DNA from 2 places in the Streptomyces sp. NPDC055815 genome. Region 2 is predicted to be linked to the other one. Evidence: predicted binding sites of a transcription regulator. Region 2 holds the regulator's gene; the other holds the start of a gene.

Region 1 (4,410 bases), on a different contig from region 2:
CGCGTTCGCCGCCGGCGAGGGCGGCATGGGGTCCGAGCTCCCGGACGCCGACTTCTACCGGGAGGGCCGACTGCACGGCGGGCTCGCCTACACGGACGCCGACCTCCGCACGGTCTTCGCCGACCTGAAGGAGATCGAGCTCCGCCGCATGCGTTCCCTGTCCGCCGACTCCCCCGCCTTCGGCGAGTCCTTCCTCTGGACCGGGCTCTTCCGCCGGCGGTGACTCAGCCCATCCCCTCCAGGTGCGCCGCCAGCCTGTCGTACTGCTCCCGCACCCCCGCCTCCATGCCCGCCGCCAGCGCCTGGTCCCTGATCTCGTTGGACGGCCAGAAGGACGTGCTGGTCAGGGCCGTGCCACCGTCGGGGGTCGCGTCGAAGGTGAGGGCCACCCGGACGGGTTCGGCGTCCGGCATCTGCTCGAACACCTCCGTGTAGTCGAGCCGCTCCACCGGGAGGACGTCCTCGTACGTGCCGGAGAAGACGATCTCCTGGCCGTCGGGCCCGGTCTGGCCCCAGCGCCACGCGCCGCCCGTCCGCAGGTCGATGTCGACGACGGAGGTGGTCAGCCCGGCCGACCCGTACCACTCCCGTACGTGCTCGGGCCGCGTCCAGGCCTCCCAGACGCGGGACGGCGGGGCGTCAAAGGTGCGTGTGATGACCAGTTCGCGGTCGGCCGGTGTGGTGAGGAGGGTGACCATGACGACGACCCCTTCCGTACCGCTTCCCACCCCTTCCGTACCTTCCAGCATCCGCCGAACGCCCGAGGGCGGCACCCCCTGGTGGGGGTGCCGCCCTCGTTCGCGTTCAGCGATGGACTACCGAGCCGGGGCTCAGAAGTCCATGTCACCGCCCGGCATGCCGCCGCCGGCCGGCGCGGCGGCCTTCTCCGGCTTGTCGGCGATGACGGCCTCGGTGGTGAGGAACAGCGCGGCGATCGACGCGGCGTTCTGCAGCGCGGAGCGCGTGACCTTCGCCGGGTCGATGATGCCCTCGGCGATGAGGTCGACGTACTCGTTGGTCGCGGCGTTCAGGCCGTGGCCGACGGGCAGGTTGCGGACCTTCTCCGCCACGACGCCGCCCTCGAGGCCGGCGTTGACGGCGATCTGCTTCAGCGGGGCCTCGAGGGCCAGCTTGACGATGTTGGCACCGGTGGCCTCGTCGCCCGACAGGTCCGCCTCGAGCTTCTCGAAGACGTTCGACGCCTGGAGCAGGGCCACGCCACCGCCGGCGACGATGCCCTCCTCGACGGCCGCCTTCGCGTTGCGAACGGCGTCCTCGATGCGGTGCTTGCGCTCCTTGAGCTCGACCTCGGTCGCGGCACCGGCCTTGATGACGGCCACGCCGCCGGCCAGCTTCGCGAGGCGCTCCTGGAGCTTCTCGCGGTCGTAGTCCGAGTCGGAGTTCTCGATCTCGGCGCGGATCTGGTTCACGCGACCCGCGACCTGCTCGCTGTCACCGGCACCGTCGACGATGGTGGTCTCGTCCTTGGTGATGACGACCTTGCGGGCGCGGCCGAGCAGGTCCAGGCCCGCGTTCTCGAGCTTGAGGCCGACCTCCTCGGAGATGACCGTGCCGCCCGTGAGGATGGCGATGTCGTTCAGCATGGCCTTGCGGCGGTCGCCGAAGCCCGGGGCCTTGACGGCGACGGACTTGAAGGTGCCGCGGATCTTGTTGACGACCAGGGTCGACAGGGCCTCGCCCTCGACGTCCTCGGCGATGATCAGCAGCGGCTTGCCCGACTGCATGACCTTCTCCAGGAGCGGAAGGAGGTCCTTCACGGAGGAGATCTTGGAGTTGACGATCAGGAGGTACGGGTCGTCGAGCGACGCCTCCATGCGCTCCATGTCGGTGGCGAAGTACGCCGAGATGTAGCCCTTGTCGAAGCGCATACCCTCGGTGAGCTCCAGCTCCAGACCGAAGGTCTGGGACTCCTCGACGGTGATGACGCCTTCCTTGCCGACCTTGTCCATCGCCTCGGCGATGAGCTCGCCGATCTGGGTGTCGGCGGCGGAGATGGAGGCCGTGGAAGCGATCTGCTCCTTGGTCTCGACATCCTTCGCCTGCTCGAGCAGGGCGCCGGAGACGGCCTCGACGGCCTTCTCGATGCCGCGCTTGAGGGCCATCGGGTTGGCACCGGCGGCGACGTTGCGGAGGCCCTCGCGGACGAGCGCCTGGGCGAGGACGGTGGCGGTGGTCGTACCGTCGCCAGCGACGTCGTCCGTCTTCTTGGCGACTTCCTTGACCAGCTCGGCGCCGATCTTCTCGTACGGGTCCTCGAGCTCGATCTCCTTGGCGATGGAGACACCATCGTTGGTGATCGTGGGGGCGCCCCACTTCTTCTCGAGGACGACGTTGCGGCCCTTGGGGCCGAGGGTGACCTTGACGGCGTCAGCGAGCTGGTTCATGCCGCGCTCGAGACCGCGCCGGGCCTCCTCGTCGAACGCGATGATCTTGGCCATGTGAAGTGGTCCTCCCGGACATGGGGTGGATAACGCTCCAGGACCGCGCCGACGCCCGCGACGGACGGCCTGCGTGCCCGATGGTTCCTTGCCCCACCTGGCCGCGGACCTCGTCTGCCCGATCCTCGTAAGCACTCTCACCTTCCGAGTGCTAACGCCAATGATTAGCACTCGCCCTAGGAGAGTGCAAGCGACTCTCGCGTTTCGGGAGGGGGATCAAGGGGGCGCGCAGAGGCCCGGGAACGCGCGAGGGGTCCGCAACCCCACAGGGATGCGGACCCCTCGACGGCGTTGCGTCGGTGGCCGATCGCGCCGCGCTCAGACGGCGAGCTTGACCATGTCCGCCTGCGGACCCTTCTGGCCCTGCGAGATCTCGAACTCGACCCGCTGGCCTTCTTCGAGGCTGCGGTAGCCATCCATCTGGATCGCGCTGTAGTGGACGAAAACATCCGCACCACCGTCTACCGCGATGAAGCCGTAGCCCTTCTCCGCGTTGAACCACTTGACGGTGCCCTGAGCCATGCCTAACTCCCCTATTACTGGCCCTTGCGCGGGACCGCACTTCGCGGACCCGGGTCAGACCCTGCGCCGGAACGCGTCGACCGCGGCTGAATGTATCTGCCCAACTGCCCTCTGCAACAGGTCATTCGACCGAGAATTCTGGGCGCCCTGGAAAGGGGAATTGGGGATAATCCCCTGGATGCCGGGGCAAGTCGGGCCCGGCAAAGGGCGCAGAAGGTACACAACGCGCACACACTTTGGCTGCTTCTTGTCGTGCGGGGACGCATTCTCATATGCGCCTGGCATGAGCAGCGGAGGGGACTTCCCCAACTCTACCGCGCTCAACCATGCAGAATTGCCCCTTCCGCTTATCGCGCGGAAGGGGCAATTCGTACTGACTGGTAGCGCTATACGGGTCTCAGCACCCGCCGGCACTGTGCTTGATGGTCAGCCTCCGGCGACGGCCGGAATGATCGAGACGCCCGCGCCGGCCGGGGTGGCCGTCTCCAGACCCTGCTCGAAGCGCACGTCGTCGTCGTTGACGTAGACGTTGACGAAGCGGCGCAGCTTGCCCTGGTCGTCCAGGACGCGGGCGGCGATGCCCGTGTGGTTCTTCTCCAGGTCCGCGATGACCTCGGCGAGGGTCGCGCCCTCGGCCTGGACCTCGGCCTGGCCGCCGGTGTAGGTGCGGAGGATGGTGGGGATGCGGACGTTCACGGCCATGTGTTCGTTACCTTTCAGAGCGCCAGGCCGGCGTCGCGGAACGCGTCCAGGCTCGGGCGGATGGTGGCGGTCGCCTGAGAGGTGTCGGCCACCGCGTCCAGGGTCTTGAGTCCGTCGCCGGTGTTGAGGACGACGGTGGTGAGGTTCGGGTCGATGAGCCCGGCCTCGACGAGCTTCTTCGTGACGCCGACGGTCACGCCGCCCGCGGTCTCGGCGAAGACGCCCTCGGTCTGCGCGAGGAGCTTGATGGCCTCGACGACCTGCTCGTCGTCGACGTCCTCCACGGCGCCGCCGGTCCGGCGGGCGATGTCGAGGACGTACGGGCCGTCGGCCGGGTTGCCGATGGCGAGGGACTTGGCGATGGTGTTCGGCTTCTGGGGCCGTACGACGTCGTGGCCGGCCTTGAAGGCCGCCGACACCGGGGAGCAGCCCTCGGCCTGGGCGCCGAAGATCTTGTACGGCTTGTCCTCGACGAGGCCCAGCTTGATGAGCTCCTGGAGACCCTTGTCGATCTTGGTGAGCTGGGAGCCGGAGGCGATCGGGATGACGAGCTGGTCGGGGATGACCCAGCCGAGCTGCTCGCAGATCTCGTAGGCGAGCGTCTTGGAGCCCTCGCCGTAGTACGGGCGGAGGTTGACGTTCACGAAGCCCCAGCCCTCGCCGAGCGGGTCGCCGATGAGCTCCGAGCAGAAGCGGTTGACGTCGTCGTAGTTGCCCTCGATGGCGA
Region 2 (4,410 bases):
TGCGCGGCGAGGGCCTCGTCGGCGGAGGTGACGGTGACGATCGTGTACGTACCGACGCGGTCGAAGGCGTGGAACGTCTCTTTCGCGGGGCAGCCGAAGGTGAAGGAGACGACGGGGACCGGGTCCTCCAGGAGGATGGCCAACTTGGCGTCGTACGCGTCGTCGCGGGAGTCGTCGGTCTCGCCGAGCGGGGTGTCGTACCAGGTGGCCTCGCCGGCGAGCTGGTGGCGGTAGACCTCGACGGCGGCGGGGTCGGCGGGCCGGCCGTCCTGCGGCATGAAGAGGTTGACGCCGAAGGGGCGTGCGGTGAGCCCGCGGACCTGCTTGATCTCCTGGTACAGGCCGCCGGCCGTCTTGTACCCGGCGGCGAGGAACCCGAGCGCCCCGGCCTCGCAGACGGCTCCGACGAGCTCGGGACAGGAGGCGCCACCCGCCATGGGGGCCTGCACGATCGGAAACCGAGAGAGATCGTTCAGTGCGGTGGTGGACATATGGGCATCGTGTCATGCCCCTACGGGGCCACAGGAAAAGGGGCGGCACCGGAGTGCCGCCCCTTCCCGTACGCACAAGGGCTACCGCCCGTTGAAGGCGTCCTTCAAGCGCGAGAACAGCCCCTGCTGCCCCGGCCGACTGTGCTGACCCGGGGGACGGACCCCCGGACCCCCAGCCGAGCGCCTACCGCCCGTTGAACGCGTCCTTCAGCCGCGAGAACAGCCCCTGCTGACCAGGCTGACTGTGCCGACCCGGGGGACGACCCCCGGACCCCCAGCCGAGCGCCTACCGCCCGTTGAACGCGTCCTTCAGCCGCGAGAACAGCCCCTGCTGACCAGGCTGGAACTGGCCCGTGGGCCGCTCCTCTCCGCGCAGCTTGGCCAGTTCGCGCAGCAGGCGCTCCTGCTCGGCGTCGAGCTTGCTCGGGGTCGTCACCTCGACGTGCACGATCAGGTCGCCGCGGCCGTTGCCCCGCAGGTGCGTGACGCCGCGCCCGTGCAGCGGGATCGACTGGCCGGACTGCGTGCCCGGGCGGATGTCGATCTCCTCGACGCCGTCGAGGGTCTGCAGCGGCACCTTCGTACCGAGCGCGCCCGCCGTCATCGGGATGGTGACCGTGCAGTGCAGGTCGTCCCCGCGCCGCTGGAAGACCTCGTGCGGGGTCTCGTGGATCTCGACGTACAGGTCGCCGGCGGGGCCGCCGCCGGGGCCGACCTCGCCCTCGCCCGCGAGCTGGATGCGGGTGCCGTTGTCGACACCGGCCGGGATCTTGACCGTGAGCGTGCGGCGGGACCGCACGCGGCCGTCGCCGGCGCACTCGGGGCACGGCGTCGGGACGACGGTGCCGAAGCCCTGGCACTGCGGGCAGGGCCGGGAGGTCATGACCTGGCCGAGGAACGACCGGGTGACCTGGGAGACCTCGCCGCGGCCGCGGCACATGTCACAGGTCTGCGCGGAGGTGCCGGGCGCGGCGCCCTCACCCGAACAGGTGGTGCAGACGACCGCCGTGTCGACCTGGATGTCCTTCGTGGTGCCGAAGGCCGCCTCGTTGAGGTCGATCTCCAGACGGATCATGGCGTCCTGGCCGCGGCGGGTCCGCGAGCGCGGGCCGCGCTGCGAGGCCGTGCCGAAGAAGGCGTCCATGATGTCGGAGAAGTTGCCGAAGCCACCGGCCCCGAAGCCGCCCGCGCCACCGCCGCCAGAGGCCGAGAGCGGGTCGCCGCCGAGGTCGTAGACCTGCTTCTTCTGCGGGTCCGAGAGGACCTCGTAGGCGGCGTTGATCTCCTTGAAGCGTTCCTGCGTCTTCGGATCGGGATTGACGTCCGGGTGCAGCTCGCGCGCGAGCCTCCGGAACGCCTTCTTGATCTCGTCCTGGGACGCGTCGCGGCGCACGCCGAGTACGGCGTAGTAGTCCGTGGCCACTTACGACTCCGCCAGGATCTGTCCGACGTAACGTGCCACTGCGCGTACCGCTCCCATCGTTCCGGGGTAGTCCATGCGGGTCGGTCCGACCACGCCGAGTTTGGCGACTGCCTCGCCGCCCGAACCGTAGCCGACCGAGACGACGGACGTGGAGCTCAGCCCCTCGTGGGCGTTCTCGTGCCCGATGCGTACGGTCATGCCCGATTCCTTGGCCTCGCCGAGCAGCTTGAGGAGCACGACCTGCTCCTCCAGGGCTTCCAGGACGGGCCTGATCATCAGGGGGAAGTCGTGTCCGAAGCGGGTGAGATTGGCGGTGCCGCCGATCATCAGCCGCTCCTCGTGCTCCTCTACGAGCGTTTCGAGGAGGGTCGCGAGCACGGTCGAGACCGTGGCACGGTCCTCGGCCTCCTCGAAGGACTCGGGGAGGTCCTGCACCAGCTGCGGCACGTCGGCGAACCGGCGGCCGACGACCCGGCTGTTGAGCCGGGCCCGGAGGTCGGCGAGGGAGGTCTCGCCGAAGGGCGCGGGGCAGTCGACGACGCGCTGCTCGACCCGGCCGGTGTCCGTGATGAGGACGAGCATCAGGCGGGCGGGGGCCAGCGAGAGCAGCTCCACGTGCCGGACGGTCGAGCGGGTCAGCGAGGGGTACTGGACGACGGCGACCTGGCGGGTCAGCTGGGCGAGCAGTCGTACCGTACGGCCCACGACGTCGTCGAGGTCGACCGCGCCGTCGAGGAAGTTGTGGATGGCCCGCCGCTCGGGCGTCGACAACGGCTTGACGCCGGCGAGCCGGTCGACGAAGAGCCGGTAGCCCTTGTCGGTGGGAATGCGCCCGGCACTCGTATGAGGCTGGGCGATGTACCCCTCTTCTTCCAGCACCGCCATGTCGTTGCGCACGGTGGCGGGCGACACGCCGAGCTTGTGGCGCTCGGTGAGCGCCTTGGAGCCGACGGGCTCCTCCGTCCCGACGTAGTCCTGGACGATGGCGCGCAGGACCTCGAGCCTGCGTTCGCTGAGCATCGTGGCGCACCTCCAGCTGTCGTCGTCGTTCCGGTTGCTCCGCTTTTGGCACTCGCCCTGTCCGAGTGCCAGCGATCCCCCGGCCAGTGTACGGCGGCGGGCATCGCTCCTGGCAAGGAGGCGGCGCCCGCACCGGTTAGCGTCGCCCCATGGACGTGGATTGGGAAGCGTACGGATGGGAGCGGCTCGCGGACGGGGTGGGCCGGCGACGGCTGCCCGGCTGGGACGCCACGGTGGGGCTGGTCCTGGGCTCGCGGGGGGTGTTGTTGTACGACACGGGTTCCACGCTCGCGGAGGGCGCGGAGCTGCGGACGCAGGTGGCGGAACTCACGGGCGGCCGAAAGGTGACACACATCGCACTCAGCCACCCCCATTTCGACCACGTCCTCGGGACGGCGGTCTTCGCGGGCGCGGAGGTCTTCGGCGCGGTGGGCTCGGACGACCTCCTGAGCGGGGCGCGGGCCCGGGAGGAGCTGTACGGGGACGCCGTACGGCAAGGGGTCGAGCCGCAGGCGGCGACGGAGGCGACGGACGTCCTGGTGGCGCCCCGGCACCTGGTCTCGGGCGAATGGACGCTCGACCTGGGCGACCGCCAGGTCCTCCTGGCCAACGTGGGCCCGGGCCATACGGGCCACGACCTGGCGCTCTGCGTCCCGGGCACGCGGGAGGTCGTGTTCTGCGGCGACCTGGTGGAGGAGTCGGGCGAGCCGCAGGCGGGCCCGGACGCGATCCCGTCCCGCTGGCCGGACGCCCTGGACCGGCTGCTCGCGCTGGGCGGCGAGGAGGCGGCGTACGTACCGGGGCACGGCGCGGTGGTGGACGCCACGTTCGTACGGGCACAGCGCGATGAACTGGCACGCCGCTTCGAGGTGTCGTAGCGTCGCCCGAATGCGCAGCTACAACCCGGACCTGACGCCCCCTTGGAAGAAGTCGGCGCCCGTCCCGGAGGTCCCGGCGGACCCCGACCTGGTCGTGGAAGAGGTCACCACCGGCTTCTGCGGGGCGGTGATCCGCTGCGAGGCGGGCACGGTGACCCTGGAGGACCGGTTCGGAAAGCACCGGGTCTTCCCGCTGGAGCCGCGCGGCTTCCTCCTGGAGGGCAAGGTCGTGACCCTGGTCCGCCCGGCGTCGGGGCCGTCCCGCCCCACCCGTACGGCCTCCGGCTCGGTCGCCGTCCCGGGCGCACGCGCGCGCGTGGCGCGGGCGGGCCGCATCTACGTCGAGGGCCGGCACGACGCGGAGCTCGTCGAGCGGGTCTGGGGCGACGACCTGCGGATCGAGGGCGTGGTCGTGGAGTACCTGGAGGGCGTCGACGACCTGCCCGCGATCGTCGCGGAGTTCGGCCCGGGGCCCGACGCCCGGCTCGGCGTCCTGGTGGACCACCTGGTGCCGGGCTCGAAGGAGTCGCGGATCGCCGCCCAGGTGACGTCCCCGGACGTCCTGGTCGTCGGCCACCCGTACATCGACGTCTGGGAG

What was found. The regulator HrcA, encoded in region 2, represses chaperone genes, less so after heat shock. The targets are predictions, from matches to a motif close to TTNGCACTCNGNNNNNCNGAGTGCNAA.
Region 1: groL (chaperonin GroEL) is a predicted target of HrcA. The motif match lies at 2,624-2,650, and genes of this name have one in related genera.

What each region holds. Positions count from the first base shown of each region.
Region 1 is NZ_JBSHDU010000023.1:46,143-50,552, reverse strand. It holds gene ACWGN5_RS17025 (class I SAM-dependent methyltransferase) at 1-223, shown strand, start outside; gene ACWGN5_RS17020 (SRPBCC domain-containing protein) at 225-728, opposite strand; gene groL (chaperonin GroEL) at 831-2,459, opposite strand; gene ACWGN5_RS17010 (cold-shock protein) at 2,778-2,981, opposite strand; gene ACWGN5_RS17005 (MoaD/ThiS family protein) at 3,408-3,683, opposite strand; gene thrC (threonine synthase) at 3,698-4,410, opposite strand, start outside.
Region 2 is NZ_JBSHDU010000014.1:21,008-25,417, reverse strand. It holds gene ACWGN5_RS12120 (nitronate monooxygenase) at 1-491, opposite strand, end outside; gene dnaJ (molecular chaperone DnaJ) at 778-1,914, opposite strand; gene hrcA (heat-inducible transcriptional repressor HrcA) at 1,915-2,934, opposite strand; gene ACWGN5_RS12105 (MBL fold metallo-hydrolase) at 3,084-3,812, shown strand; gene ACWGN5_RS12100 (DUF3097 domain-containing protein) at 3,823-4,410, shown strand, end outside.